4 regions of the Agarivorans litoreus genome follow, and region 4 is predicted to be linked to each of the others. Evidence: predicted binding sites of a transcription regulator. Region 4 holds the regulator's gene; each other region holds the start of a gene.
What was found. Region 4 encodes FNR, which switches genes on or off when oxygen is low (the NO sensors DNR and NnrR bind a similar motif). Its sites were predicted from a motif close to TTGATCTAGATCAA; they were not measured.
Positions count from the first base shown of each region.

Region 1: K5L93_RS19070 (L-lactate MFS transporter) is a predicted target of FNR. The motif match lies at 1,442-1,455, and genes of this name have one in related genera.
Region 2: apt (adenine phosphoribosyltransferase) is a predicted target of FNR. The motif match lies at 1,337-1,350, and genes of this name have one in related genera.
Region 3: grcA (autonomous glycyl radical cofactor GrcA) is a predicted target of FNR. The motif match lies at 1,786-1,799, and genes of this name have one in related genera.

Region 1 is NZ_BLPI01000001.1:4,147,663-4,150,824, forward strand. Features, by position in the region: gene K5L93_RS19060 (FUSC family protein) at 1-95, shown strand, start outside; gene K5L93_RS19065 (LysE family translocator) at 381-1,001, opposite strand; gene K5L93_RS19070 (L-lactate MFS transporter) at 1,528-2,802, shown strand; gene K5L93_RS19075 (FKBP-type peptidyl-prolyl cis-trans isomerase) at 3,143-3,162, shown strand, end outside.
Region 2 is NZ_BLPI01000001.1:355,464-358,625, reverse strand. Features, by position in the region: gene K5L93_RS01650 (TraR/DksA family transcriptional regulator) at 1-60, opposite strand, end outside; gene K5L93_RS01645 (tRNA-dihydrouridine synthase) at 241-1,182, opposite strand; gene apt (adenine phosphoribosyltransferase) at 1,616-2,161, shown strand; gene dnaX (DNA polymerase III subunit gamma/tau) at 2,176-3,162, shown strand, end outside.
Region 3 is NZ_BLPI01000001.1:2,950,971-2,954,132, reverse strand. Features, by position in the region: gene K5L93_RS13725 (alanine/glycine:cation symporter family protein) at 1-390, opposite strand, end outside; gene K5L93_RS13720 (DUF3545 family protein) at 698-865, shown strand; gene K5L93_RS13715 (hemerythrin domain-containing protein) at 916-1,473, opposite strand; gene grcA (autonomous glycyl radical cofactor GrcA) at 1,889-2,281, shown strand; gene tesB (acyl-CoA thioesterase II) at 2,349-3,162, opposite strand, start outside.
Region 4 is NZ_BLPI01000001.1:4,314,067-4,317,228, reverse strand. Features, by position in the region: gene ccoS (cbb3-type cytochrome oxidase assembly protein CcoS) at 1-118, shown strand, start outside; gene K5L93_RS19910 (sulfite exporter TauE/SafE family protein) at 102-767, shown strand; gene fnr (fumarate/nitrate reduction transcriptional regulator Fnr) at 836-1,582, shown strand; gene uspE (universal stress protein UspE) at 1,718-2,650, shown strand; gene ttcA (tRNA 2-thiocytidine(32) synthetase TtcA) at 2,731-3,162, shown strand, end outside.

The DNA.
Region 1 (3,162 bases), 170 kb from region 4:
TGCTGTTCTTGAGTGTTGTTTTAATTATTATTCGCTTTGTCGTTTATTTTGTTGATACTTTTTTTGTCGTCAGTGGAGAGGTTAAGATAGAGTGATTAGCTTGTCTTATCTGCATGAATAGCTGTCTTTGTGCTATTAAATACGGAGCGAAACTTAACCATTCGATGCTAAATAATAGCGGTGGGTACGGTCTTGTTGGTGTTAATCTGAAATCAGGTTTGAATCAAGGGGCGCCCATTACAAAGGAGCGAGAGATAGACTTTACAATCACTGCTCATCTGTCTTTTTATTTCGGTCGCTAGCCAAGCTTTCATCGCCCGTAAGCATTTCGGCTATTGCATAGATGCATTAGCTAGAACTCCTGAGCATTAGTGGGCTAATTAGGTACAGATTAGCCAAATACCGACTCCGATCATTAGTGTTCCCGAAATCCGGTTTAATAAGCGTACGTTGCCGCTTTTGTTCAAGAATAACCTTAAGGTTTTGCCACCGGTTGCGTAAAGTGTCATACAGACAAACTCAGAAATTAGAATTATGCCCACCAACACGCTTAATTGTAGGGGAAGGGCTTTGTCTGCTTGGATGAAAGGCGGTAACAGTGAAATCATAAAGGCCCAACCTTTAGGATTTGCTATTGCTGTTACCAGCCCCTGTGTGGCTAATTGCCAAGGGCTAACTTGTGCTTGCTGTTCAATTTTTTCGGGTATGGCCATCTTTCCGCGAGAGCGCCACATTTGGATCCCTAAGTAACCAAGGTAGCTGCCGCCAAGCCATTTTAACAAGGTAAACACCTCTGGGTAACGCAGCATAATTGCAGCCACACCAAGTACTGCAAGCACTGCAACTATGCCTACTCCTATCATTTCACCGAGCATCATCCAAAAGGTGCGGCGTAGCCCGATGGTCATGCCTAAGGTCATCGCTAGCGTCATACACATGCCAGGTGTAATAGAAACGAAGAAGAAGGTAGGGATAAAGATGAGTAGGGTAGACAGATCCATGGAGTAACCAACAGCATTTTTCAAAGGCTACAGTGTACTCTTTTTATTTTTAGATAAAAGTTACCAGAACTATTCGTTGTCTTTGGTTAGTTGTATGGCTACAAAATTTGGCGGTGCTGATAAATGCCAGTTAAATGCAGTTTGCTTTGGTTAGACCATAAAAATAGTTGCAATTTTGCTTTCTCTCTCCAGTGGCAGCCTAGTTAGAGTTAAGAAGAACAAATAGTAGCCAAGATTAAGGAGAGAAAACTACGCCATTTACGCGCATGATTAATCACTAAGTGAGGAGCGTGTTAATTTCGTGGTTTTGGATAAACAAAGGTTTTTATTCTTAATGTGAGGTTTGGTTTATCTTACTGGTAGTATTATCATTTGTAGAGGGCTGTTTTTTGAACTGTGTCACTAAGCTGACTTGAATAAGCACTTGACTGTAAATTGAACTGATTTAGGTCAAAAATGCTTCAGATCTAGCGTTCTACAGTATAAGGACAATAAATGGATTTAATGTTCTTACAAGGAGTAGGTAATGAAAAACCGTTGGCTTATCGCAGCATCTGCCGTTGGGCTACATGCCTCTATCGGTTCGGTATACGCATTCAGCGTATTTAAGAAACCCCTAGGTCAGCTGTTGGAGTCAGCGACCAACAATGAAATTGCTTGGACCTTCAGTTTTGCGATTTTCTTTCTCGGCTTATCTGCAGCGATTATGGGTCACTTCGTTGAGAAGAATGGTCCGCGCAAAGCCGGTATGCTCGCAGCTACATTTTTCGGCGGTGGCTTATTAATTGCGGGTTTTGGCGCCTATATTCAAAACCTTTATTTGATCTGGCTCGGCTATGGTGTGCTAGGTGGTATAGGTTTAGGGATTGGATATATTACTCCCGTATCTACCCTCGTTAAGTGGTTCCCAGATCGTCGTGGTCTTGCCACTGGCTTAGCGATTATGGGCTTTGGCTTTGGCGCTATGGTAGCAGGCCCGGTGTTTAACTTTATTATTGAAACCTTTACTGTTGAGGGCAATGGTATTGCTTACACTTGGTGGATCACCGGAGTTGTATATCTAGTTATAATGTTTGCTTCTGCGTCTTATTTAGAGCGGCCACCACAGGGTTGGATGCCAGATGCAATGAAGGCTGCGGTTGAGTCAGGTGAAAAGAAAGTTGTAGAGGATTTAACCCAACTAACTGCTAACGAAGCGGTTAAAACTGGTCCCTTTTATGGCTTGTGGGTGATGATGTTTATTAACATTTCCTGCGGCATTGCGGTTATTTACGCAGCCTCTCCTCTGGCTCAAGAGAGCATTGGATTAAGCCCGGCGGAAGCTGCTGGTGTGGTTGGTCTAATGTCGTTGTTTAACGGACTGGGCCGAATTGCTTGGGCTTCATTATCCGATGTACTTGGTCGCCCAAATACCTACATGATTTTCTTCTTAATTCAAATTGTTGCTTTTTGTTTGCTGCCAAACATTACCAGCATCATTTTGTTCCAGGTTGTTCTATATACCATTTTAACCTGCTACGGTGGTGGCTTTGCAACCCTGCCTGCCTTTATTGGAGATCTATTCGGTACTAAGGAGCTGAGTGCGATTCACGGCTACGTGCTTACCGCTTGGGCGCTGGCGGGTTTGGCTGGTCCACAGATCGCAGCTTACGTTAAAACAACAACTGGCAGCTACGAGATGACGCTCTACATTTTTGCTGGTGTATTTGTTATCGCCTTAATCGCGTCTTTGATGATGAAGTCTTACATGACGCGCGCTCGTGCTGAAATGGATGTGGCAGCGCACACGGCTCACGCATAAGCAAATGTTGCGGTAACTATAAAAAGGGGGCTGTGAGCCCCTTTTTTAGTCACTAAAGAGTGTGGTCGCCATTAGACAAAAGAGCGTATTCTGATTGGGTGATCTTGAGTCTATAACTTCATGGCTGTATTTGGTAAGCCGTCTACATTCATCTCTTTAGTGGGGATTTCTCATAGCTTGTTTCTTAGTAAATTGAACACATTTACAAGGTTTCAAAGAGCCACAAATTGCCAGCTAGCACTATTTTGTTAAATGAATCCTAGATAGTAATTTTGTTTCTGAAGCTTTAGAATTGGCCTGTTAGCAGAGTTCTGCATTATTTTTAACCAAGGAATCTTGAATGATCATTGCAAAAGACGA
Region 2 (3,162 bases), 4.0 Mb from region 4:
TTCAGACTTTAACTGCTCTAATTGCTGCATGAGTTGCAACTGATAATCCCTAAATTCCACGTTCAAGCCCAATTAATAAATGAGCTAGCAGTATAAACACCGGATCTCACAGTGAGATATGATGTGAATCAAAACGAAACACTAAAAACCTATATAACTACTTTTATTGGGGTTTTGTTGATCTAATACAGAATATGACCAAATTATGCGAAGAAACGTAACGCCTACCTTAACTAAAGGTCAATCTTTGCATTGCTGTAAGCGGATTTGCTTCACAATAGAATTGGTATCTTTTAATACTCTGATGTTGCGAAAGAGATCGTCGGCTTCGGTGTAGTAGCCAGAAAGGTATCTTAACCACTGTTTCACCCGGCTTTGGTAGTACTTGGCTTTTTCACTGGTGATTTCGTGCTGAGAGTAGCGAATTAGCAGCTCAATTACTGCAGACCAAGCTAATGGCTCTTCTTCACCTCGTACTACTTTAGCGAGGTTTGGAATAGTAAGCGCACCGCGGCCAATCATTACGTCATCACAGGCACTGGCTTCTTTACACTGTAAGTAGCTTTCTCTATCCCACACTTCGCCATTAGCAATAATTGGAATAGAGAAGCGCTGTTTTACTTGTTTAATGTAGTGCCAATGCGCGGGTGCTTTGTAGCCGTCCTGTTTGGTTCTGGCGTGAATGGTGAGTTCATTGGCGCCTGCTTCTTGTACGGCTTGTACAATATCAAAGCAGTCGTCTTTGTTTTCCCAGCCTAAGCGTATTTTAGCGGACACTGTATGTTGTTTGGGTACTGCTTTTCTTACTTCACTGACCACATCAAAGATCGACTGAGGGGCTTTTAGCATAGAGGCACCACCGCAGCTCCCAGTGACGGTATTACTGGGGCAACCAAAGTTTAGATCTAATCCATGCGATCCAAGTTCGATAGCTCTTAGCGCATTTTCGGCCATAGGACTTGGGTGCTGGCCTAAAAGCTGGACCCTTACAGGAGTGTGCCCATCTATCAATCCTTTCTCATGTAGCTCAGGGCAATATTTGTAAAATACTTTATCGGGTAGGGCTACATCGGTTACGCGAATAAATTCTGTTACGCACCAGTCGTAGCCACCGCAACTGGATAAAAGCTGACGCATGGAAGCGTCTGCAACACCTTCCATAGGGGCTAATACTACGCGCATAGAAAACCTTGGTTTGAAAAAGCGGCCATTCTAACGGTTTGCGAAGTATCCGGCTAGCAAATTAGCAAGTCAAACCCGCCGCTTGCTTATATTAAAAACCTGGTTTATTTCCATGTTTTTGCTGGGTGTTTGTGGCGCTAATGCTCAAGTATAATTGATCTGGATCAATGTTGATTGAATTTAGTTTAAGGGTAATGTTTAGATGGACCAGCAGTTTAAAGAAAATTATAACGTATTCTATTTCCTAGGTTTTGTAGTAGCTCTGCTGTTACCAACCTTGCCTTTGAGCTTGTCTTTATTAAAAATATTTGCTTAGTTTTTGGCTATTATCTTGATGAGCACTGCGTTGCTTTATCGCCATAAACTGAGATAATTAAAGATTGTAATTACGCCCATCCTGTTTGGGCGTTTTTTTTGGAAAATGGAAGCCGGTATGAGCAGCGCTAGTCTTGAGTATATAAAGAACGCAATTAAAACAATTCCTAACTACCCAAAAGAAGGGATATTGTTTAGAGACGTCACCAGCCTAATTGAAGATCCCAAAGCTTTTGCCTTGGTCATTCAAGAATGGCAACAGCGTTTCGAAAACCTTGGTATTACCAAGGTCGTTGGTACCGAAGCAAGAGGATTTATCTTTGGTGCACCTTTGGCCCTAGCATTAGGTGTAGGTTTTGTACCGGTGCGTAAACCCGGCAAGTTACCTCGAGAAGTGATTGGCGAAAGTTACGAACTTGAATACGGTATGGATACCTTGGAGATCCATACTGATGCAATTAAGCCGGGCGACAAGGTGCTGCTGGTAGATGATTTAATCGCTACCGGTGGAACAGCTGAAGCGTCAGTTAAGCTAATTCGCCAACTCGGCGGCGAAATCAACTATGCGGCCTTTGTTATTAATTTGGTAGACTTACCTGGCGCACAGAAATTAACAACACTCGGAGTAGAATCAACGTATTTAGTTGAGTTCGAAGGCGAATAGGACAAGATCATTTAATGAATTATCAAGCACTAGCTAGAAAATGGCGACCTAAAACATTCCAGCAGGTTGTTGCCCAGCAACATGTACTAGCAGGCTTGATAAACTCATTAGATCAGCAACGCTTGCATCACGCGTATTTATTTAGCGGTACGCGTGGTGTTGGTAAAACTACCATTGCGCGGTTATTTGCAAAAAGCCTTAATTGTGAGCAGGGCGTATCATCTAATCCTTGCGGTCGGTGCAGTAATTGCGTTGAGGTAGATCAGGGCAACTTCGTAGACTTATTGGAGATCGATGCAGCGTCTCGCACCAAAGTTGAAGATACCCGAGAACTGCTTGATAACGTGCAATATAGTCCGGCCAAAGGGCGCTATAAGGTGTACTTAATTGACGAAGTACATATGTTGTCACGTCATAGCTTTAACGCGCTACTAAAAACACTAGAAGAGCCACCAGAGCACGTTAAATTTTTGCTTGCTACCACCGACCCGCAGAAACTGCCGGTAACGGTGTTGTCACGCTGTTTACAATTTCAGTTGAAAGCGCTGAGTGAAGAACAAATTTCTCAGCAGTTAGCTCACATTTTGGATGCTGAGCAGCGTCAATATCAGCCTGCAGCACTTGCTGCTTTAGCCCATGCAGCCGATGGCAGTATGCGAGACGCTTTGAGCTTAACGGATCAAGCCTTAGCCTTGTCTAATCAAGAGTTAGCTTACCAGCAAGTACTTAACATGTTGGGCGTGTTAGACCCGCATCAGTTGCGTCAGCTTCTTTGTCATGTCGTTGCCGGACAAACAGAATCGGTATTCAGCAAAATTTCAGAGTTGGCGAGTATGTCGCCTGATTATGAGCACTTGCATCAACAATTAGCTGAGATTATTCATAAAGTAGCGATGGCGCAGGTGCTACCAGCAAGTCAACATGATGAAACGATTCAAATGCTTGCAGAGCAAGTAGACGCTCAACTGGTGCAGTTACTTTATCAAATAGTGATTACTGGT
Region 3 (3,162 bases), 1.4 Mb from region 4:
AGACGGGCCACCGCGAAAATTACCATCGCTGTCTTTTACTTTATAAAGCTGAGCTAAGCTGCTTTCAGCAAAGCTAGTTGCCATACCCAACAGGGCAATTAGCCACATCCAAAATACCGCACCAGGCCCACCTAAGGTTACCGCAACAGCCACACCGGCTAAGTTACCGGTACCTACCCGCGCCGCAAGACTAGTACATAAGGCTTGAAATGAGGAGATACCACTAGCATCACATTTACGGCTAGACTTCATTACCGAAAACATGTGGCCAAAATGGCGAAATTGAATAAATTTGGTTCTTACGGTGAACAACACACCCGTACCCAACAACAAGTAGATGAGCAAGTTGCCCCACAGCACATCGTTTAACCAGTTCACAATCTCATTCATGGTTCAGATTCACCTTACGTTTAATGTTGGTTAAAAACCTAAGCTAGGTTTGAATGGACGCGGATTTTAAGTAACTGCACGCGACTATGCTTTGATATATAACAAAAACAAGATAAAAACTCACACAGATATAAATTAACGGTATAAAAATCCATGACGACAAATAGCAACTACAGATAAAGCTTAGAAAATCTCGCAAAAAAAGCCTAAAAAAGTGAGCCGCTGTAACTATTTTGCAACATTAGTATTTTACTTTTTGTGCTCGTATGGTACTTATTAAATTGCAACAACATACAAGGAGATAACCATGGATAGGCTAGACTTGGATACTGTTGAAACCAGCAAATCTTCTCGCGGTTCAAATAAGAAACGTAAATGGCGAGAGATTGAGGCAATTAAAGATAAGATTCGTTTACAAAAAGAACTGCAGTCAATCGACCACAGTTTTGATCTTCAATCAGAGTACGAATACTAAACAAAAAACCCGGCTTTAGCCGGGTTTTTTATTTGCTGAAATTATACTCGTTACTCTTCCTCTTGAGGCTCAGAAAGCTTAATTCGCTCTGACAAGGCTTTATATTGCTCATGAACACGGTGGCCAAATAAGGGATCTTCGTAATTACCGTGCTGCCAGCTTTGCTCAATTGCTCGCCAATCATCCGCAGTAAGGTGGCGTTTTAAGGCAGGGAAAACAACATCCTCTTCATAATTAAGGTGTTCCCACTGAGCATTAATAAACGCTTCTAACTTGTCACTAAATTGATCCAGTGGTACCACTGCGTCAAGCAAGATGATATCTAAGATATCGCTCAACTCATCGGTCATGGCCAAGAGGTTTTGATGTTGCTTCTTCAGTTGGTCAGATAAATCATCCTCTACTACACGATACTTTACGTAGTAATCATAAATAAGATCTTCTTTGGGGTGGTGATAACGGTCTGCGTATTCTTGCATATAGCTAATAATGTGGGCGATTAACTTATATTTAACCGCTTTTTCATTGCGAATATGAGCCAACTTCTGCTCTAACACCTTTAGCAACTTAGCGATATTTTGATGATCTTCTTGAAGACTTTGTAACATTGCTTCTCCTTGGCTAAACAGCACTTTCAAATCAGTATAAAGGACTCTTCGTTATACTATTATTGCGCTAGATCGTTTATTAGACAGATTTGCTTTTCGCTCAGTTCACACTTTTTAAGATAAATACTCCCAAAAGCGTACCAGCACGGTTTATTAACCACTAAGCCATAAAAAACAAATGTTTGCATAACACATCGATGATAAACGCTTAGTTCTTATTCAAACACAGCCCAAGGCACTAACACAAGTAATCACCCCCCCTCTTAACTTCAATCAACAAAGATAACAATAAAATTCAAAAAAAACCCTTTTTTGATTAAGGTCAATTGTAGTATAGTTACAGCAAGTGGCGATAATGATTCGTAAGTGGCTCAAGGATCGCTATATAATGTAATAAAATTACAACTTTTAGCTAATGAGGTATGTTATGACCACCGGTATTCAAATCACTAAAGCAGACAACGATGCACTATTAGGTTCTTTTTGGCTATTAGACAACGAGCAAAACCAGGCTCGCTGTTTATGTGTAAAAGACGAGCTATACGCTGAAGATGAAGTGGTAGCTATCGATAAACTAGGTCAAATCGAATATCGCGAAGTACCAATGAAAGCTCAGCCAATCGAAGAAGGTGGCCAACACCTAAACGTTAACGTTCTTCGTCGCGAAACGTTAGAAGATGCAGTTAAACACCCAGAGAAATACCCGCAGCTTACTATTCGTGTTTCTGGTTACGCTGTTCGCTTCAACTCTCTTACTACTGAGCAACAACAAGACGTAATTACACGTACGTTTACTGAATCACTATAAGGCTCAGTAACTAAAACGAAAAAAGCATGCCTAAGCATGCTTTTTTATTATCTAGGCTTTAGAAAATTTAACTACGCTCTCTAATTAAACCTTCTTGAATAGTAGACGCCACCAGCTTGCCGTCTCGCGTGAAAAACTGGCCTCTTACCAAACCGCGGCCATTAGATGCTGCTGGGCTATCCACCACATATAACAACCATTCATCTAAACGGAAGTCTTGATGAAACCACATGCTATGATCAATGGTTGCGGTTTGTATTTTTGGATCTATAAAAGAGCGGCCATGTGGCTGCAAAGCAGTGGGCAAAAAATTAAAATCAGATGCATAAGCCAACAAATAACGATGAATTCGCCCATCATCAGGCATTTGCCCATTAGCTTTAAACCAAACGCAACGTTTAGCCGGCAACTTTTCAGGCTGTAAAGGATTAACAAACTCTACCGGACGCATCTCTAAAGGCTTATCACAAATAAACTTGTCACGCACCGCATCGGGTAACATTTCACGTAATTGAAAAGCGTATTCTTGCTCAGATTGCAACTCCTCAGGGGGTGCTACCTCAGGCATTTCATCTTGGTGTTCAAAGCCGGATGACGGCTCTTGAAAAGACGCTGTCATATAAAAAATAGGCTTGCCAAACTGAATCGCTTTAACCCGGCGGGTAGATATACTGCGACCATCGCGAATGCTTTCAATATCGTAAACGATGCGGTGATTAGGATCGCCCGGCCTTAAAAAATAAGAGTGGAAGGAGTGCACCTGACGCTTCTCACTAATAGTTTCTTTGGCTGCCGATAGCGCTTGTCCCATCACTTGACCGCCAAATACGGCACCGAAGCCTAAGTCTTGGCTGTGACCACGATACAAGCCTTCTTCAATG
Region 4 (3,162 bases):
TGGTATATTTTTCTGGGCAGTTAAAAGCGAGCAATTTGAAGATTTAGACCGCCAAGGTATTAACATTTTGTTTGATGATAAGAACAAAACCAAACAAGACAATGATTCTACAGACTGATTTTGTAGCAGCCTTTATCACCGGCCTTCTTGGCGCTACCCACTGTATTGCAATGTGTGGCGGAATCGCATGCATACTAGGTTCTCGTGCCAATAACTCTTCCAATAAGCTTTTAGTAAGTATTGGTTTTAACCTAGGTCGGATCCTAAGCTACTCTATTGCCGGTGCTATTGTTGCTGGTTCCATCCAAGCAATTAGCCAGGTTCATCAATCGCTTTATATGCTAGTAGTTTTACAGTGGTTCGCTGCAATAATGCTCATTTTACTCGGCATACACCTTACTCGATGGTGGTCAATTCTCACGCCAGTGGAACTACTTGGCAAAGGCTTATGGTCAAAGGTTCAACCCAAGGCAAGCAAGATGTTGGCACTGCAGCACCCAGCAGCCAGTTTACCATTAGGCATGTTATGGGGTTGGCTACCCTGTGGTTTGGTTTATTCAACTTTGGTATTAAGTGCTAGCCAAGCAAATTGGCTAAACGGAGCGGGTGTAATGTTTAGTTTTGGTTTAGGTACGTTTAGCGTGATGCTGTTGGCTGTATTACTGGGCCAGCAACTAACCAAACTAATGACAAATCGCATATTACAAGTTTGTTCAGGACTGAGTGTTTTGAGTTTAGGGATCTACCAAGTTGTTACATTGTTGTAGCAATAGATCTAGAAAATTTATTACATAAAGAGTAGAATTGCCTCGAACTCCTATAGCATAGTTTGAGTATGAGCATTAACCCAAAAGCTAGTCAAAGAATCCAAACTGGTGGTTGTGAAATTCACTGCCAAGATTGCAGTATTGCCCAGTTATGTATCCCTTTCTCTCTTAATGAGACAGAGCTAGATCGCTTAGATAGTATTATCGAGCGTAAAAAGCCTATACAGAAAGGCGAAGAAATATTTGCCGCTGGCGATAAGCTAAAAAGCTTATACGCTATCCGCTCAGGTACAATTAAGTCCTACACAATCACCGAACAAGGTGATGAGCAAATTACCGGCTTCCACTTGGCTGGTGATTTAGTTGGCTTCGACGCCATTAATAGCCAAGAGCATCCTAGTTTTGCCCAAGCTCTTGAAACATCCATGGTATGTGAAATTCCTTTCGACACCATGGATGAACTGTCTGCCACAATGCCTAAGTTACGCCGTCAAATGATGCGCTTAATGAGTAATGAGATTGTTGCAGACCAAGAAATGATTTTGCTACTAAGCAAAAAGAATGCTGAAGAACGTTTAGCTGCCTTTATTTATGGTTTATCACAACGCTTTTCGGAGCGAGGATTCTCTCCAAGAGAATTTCGTCTAACCATGACTCGTGGAGATATCGGAAACTATCTGGGACTAACTGTAGAAACCATTTCCCGTTTACTTGGTCGTTTCCAAAAAGCCGACATGATCGCAGTAAAAGGTAAATACATTTCAATCACTGATCGTGATGCACTGCGCCAACTAGCCGGTACTAAGCAAAGCTAACTACCTAATAACACTGACCTGATTTACATCAATCTATCAAAAAAAATCTAGGTCAGTGTTAACTATATCTAATTTATTCCTACCAATTTAAGCTAAAGTTAAGTAGCTATTCCAGAAGATTCTAGGAGCTGCTTTATGATTAAGTATCGTAATATTTTAGTGGTCATCGACCCTCTACATGACACCCAGGCGGCCTTGTCTCGCGCGGTGTTTCTTGCCCAAAAAGAAGACAAAGCAAAAATAAAAGCTCTACTTACTATTTACGACTTTTCTTACGAAATGACTTCGATGCTTTCTGGCGAAGAACGTGAAGCAATGCGCTCGGGTGTAATAGAAGAACGTAATGTTTGGTTGAGTGAAATAATTGCCGAAACAGACACCGCTGGGATAGAAATCGAAACCAAAGTTGTATGGAATAATCGCTTATATGAAAGCGTGATTGAAGAAGTTTTGGATTTTGGTCATGACCTAGTGGTAAAAGCGACTCACCCTCATCCAACATTACAATCGATTATTTTTACTCCTAACGATTGGCATATTTTGCGCAAATGTCCCACACCAGTATTAATGGTAAAAGACCATGATTGGCCCACTAACGGTAAAATTGTTGCCGCTATTCACGCTGGCGCAGAGGATGAAGAGCACCATAAGCTAAATGTGAAAATTGCCGATGAAGCAAAAGACCTGAGCAAATTACTAGAAGCTAATTTGCATGTGGTAACAGCTTATCCAGCAGCCCCAGTAAACATTGCCATCGAACTGCCAGACTTTGACCCACTTAAGTACAACAAAAACGTTATGGAGTACCATAAAACCGCGCTTAATAAATTTGTTGAAGAACAATTTGAGCAAGCGGTCACCACGCACCTTGAGGAAGGTTTGCCTGACGATGTAATCCCCGAAGTAGCAAATGAAATAGATGCAGAAATTGTTATTTTAGGTACCTCGGGTAGAAGCGGTTTTAGTGCGGCACTGATTGGTAATACAGCGGAACACGTTATCGATCAACTAGACTGCGATCTATTGGCGCTTAAACCACAAAATTTTGTGAGTCCATTTCAAAAATAGATAAGGCTAAACTAACGTTAAACATTGCTTAAGCAAGGCGGGGTTATATAATAGCCCCGCTTTTTTATTGGGAACACACTATGTCAGTTACAGCAAAACAACAATACAACCACAACAAGCTACAAAAGCGAATTCGACGTCATGTTGGACAGGCTATTGCCGACTACAACATGATTGAAGATGGCGACAAAGTAATGGTTTGTTTATCTGGTGGTAAAGACAGTTATGCCATGCTAGACATACTTTTAAACTTACGCGCCCACGCCCCGATAAACTTTGATGTTGTTGCTGTCAATTTAGATCAAAAACAACCTGGTTTTCCCGAACACATTTTGCCTGAATACCTTAAAAGTCTTGGTGTTGAATACAAGATCGTGGAAGAAGACACCTATTCAATAGTTAAGGACAAAATACCAGAAGGTAAAACAACTTGCTCGCTATGTTCACGTTTGCGTAGAGGTATTTTGTATAGAACAGCAACGGAACTCGGAGCAACTAAAATCGCCTTAGGT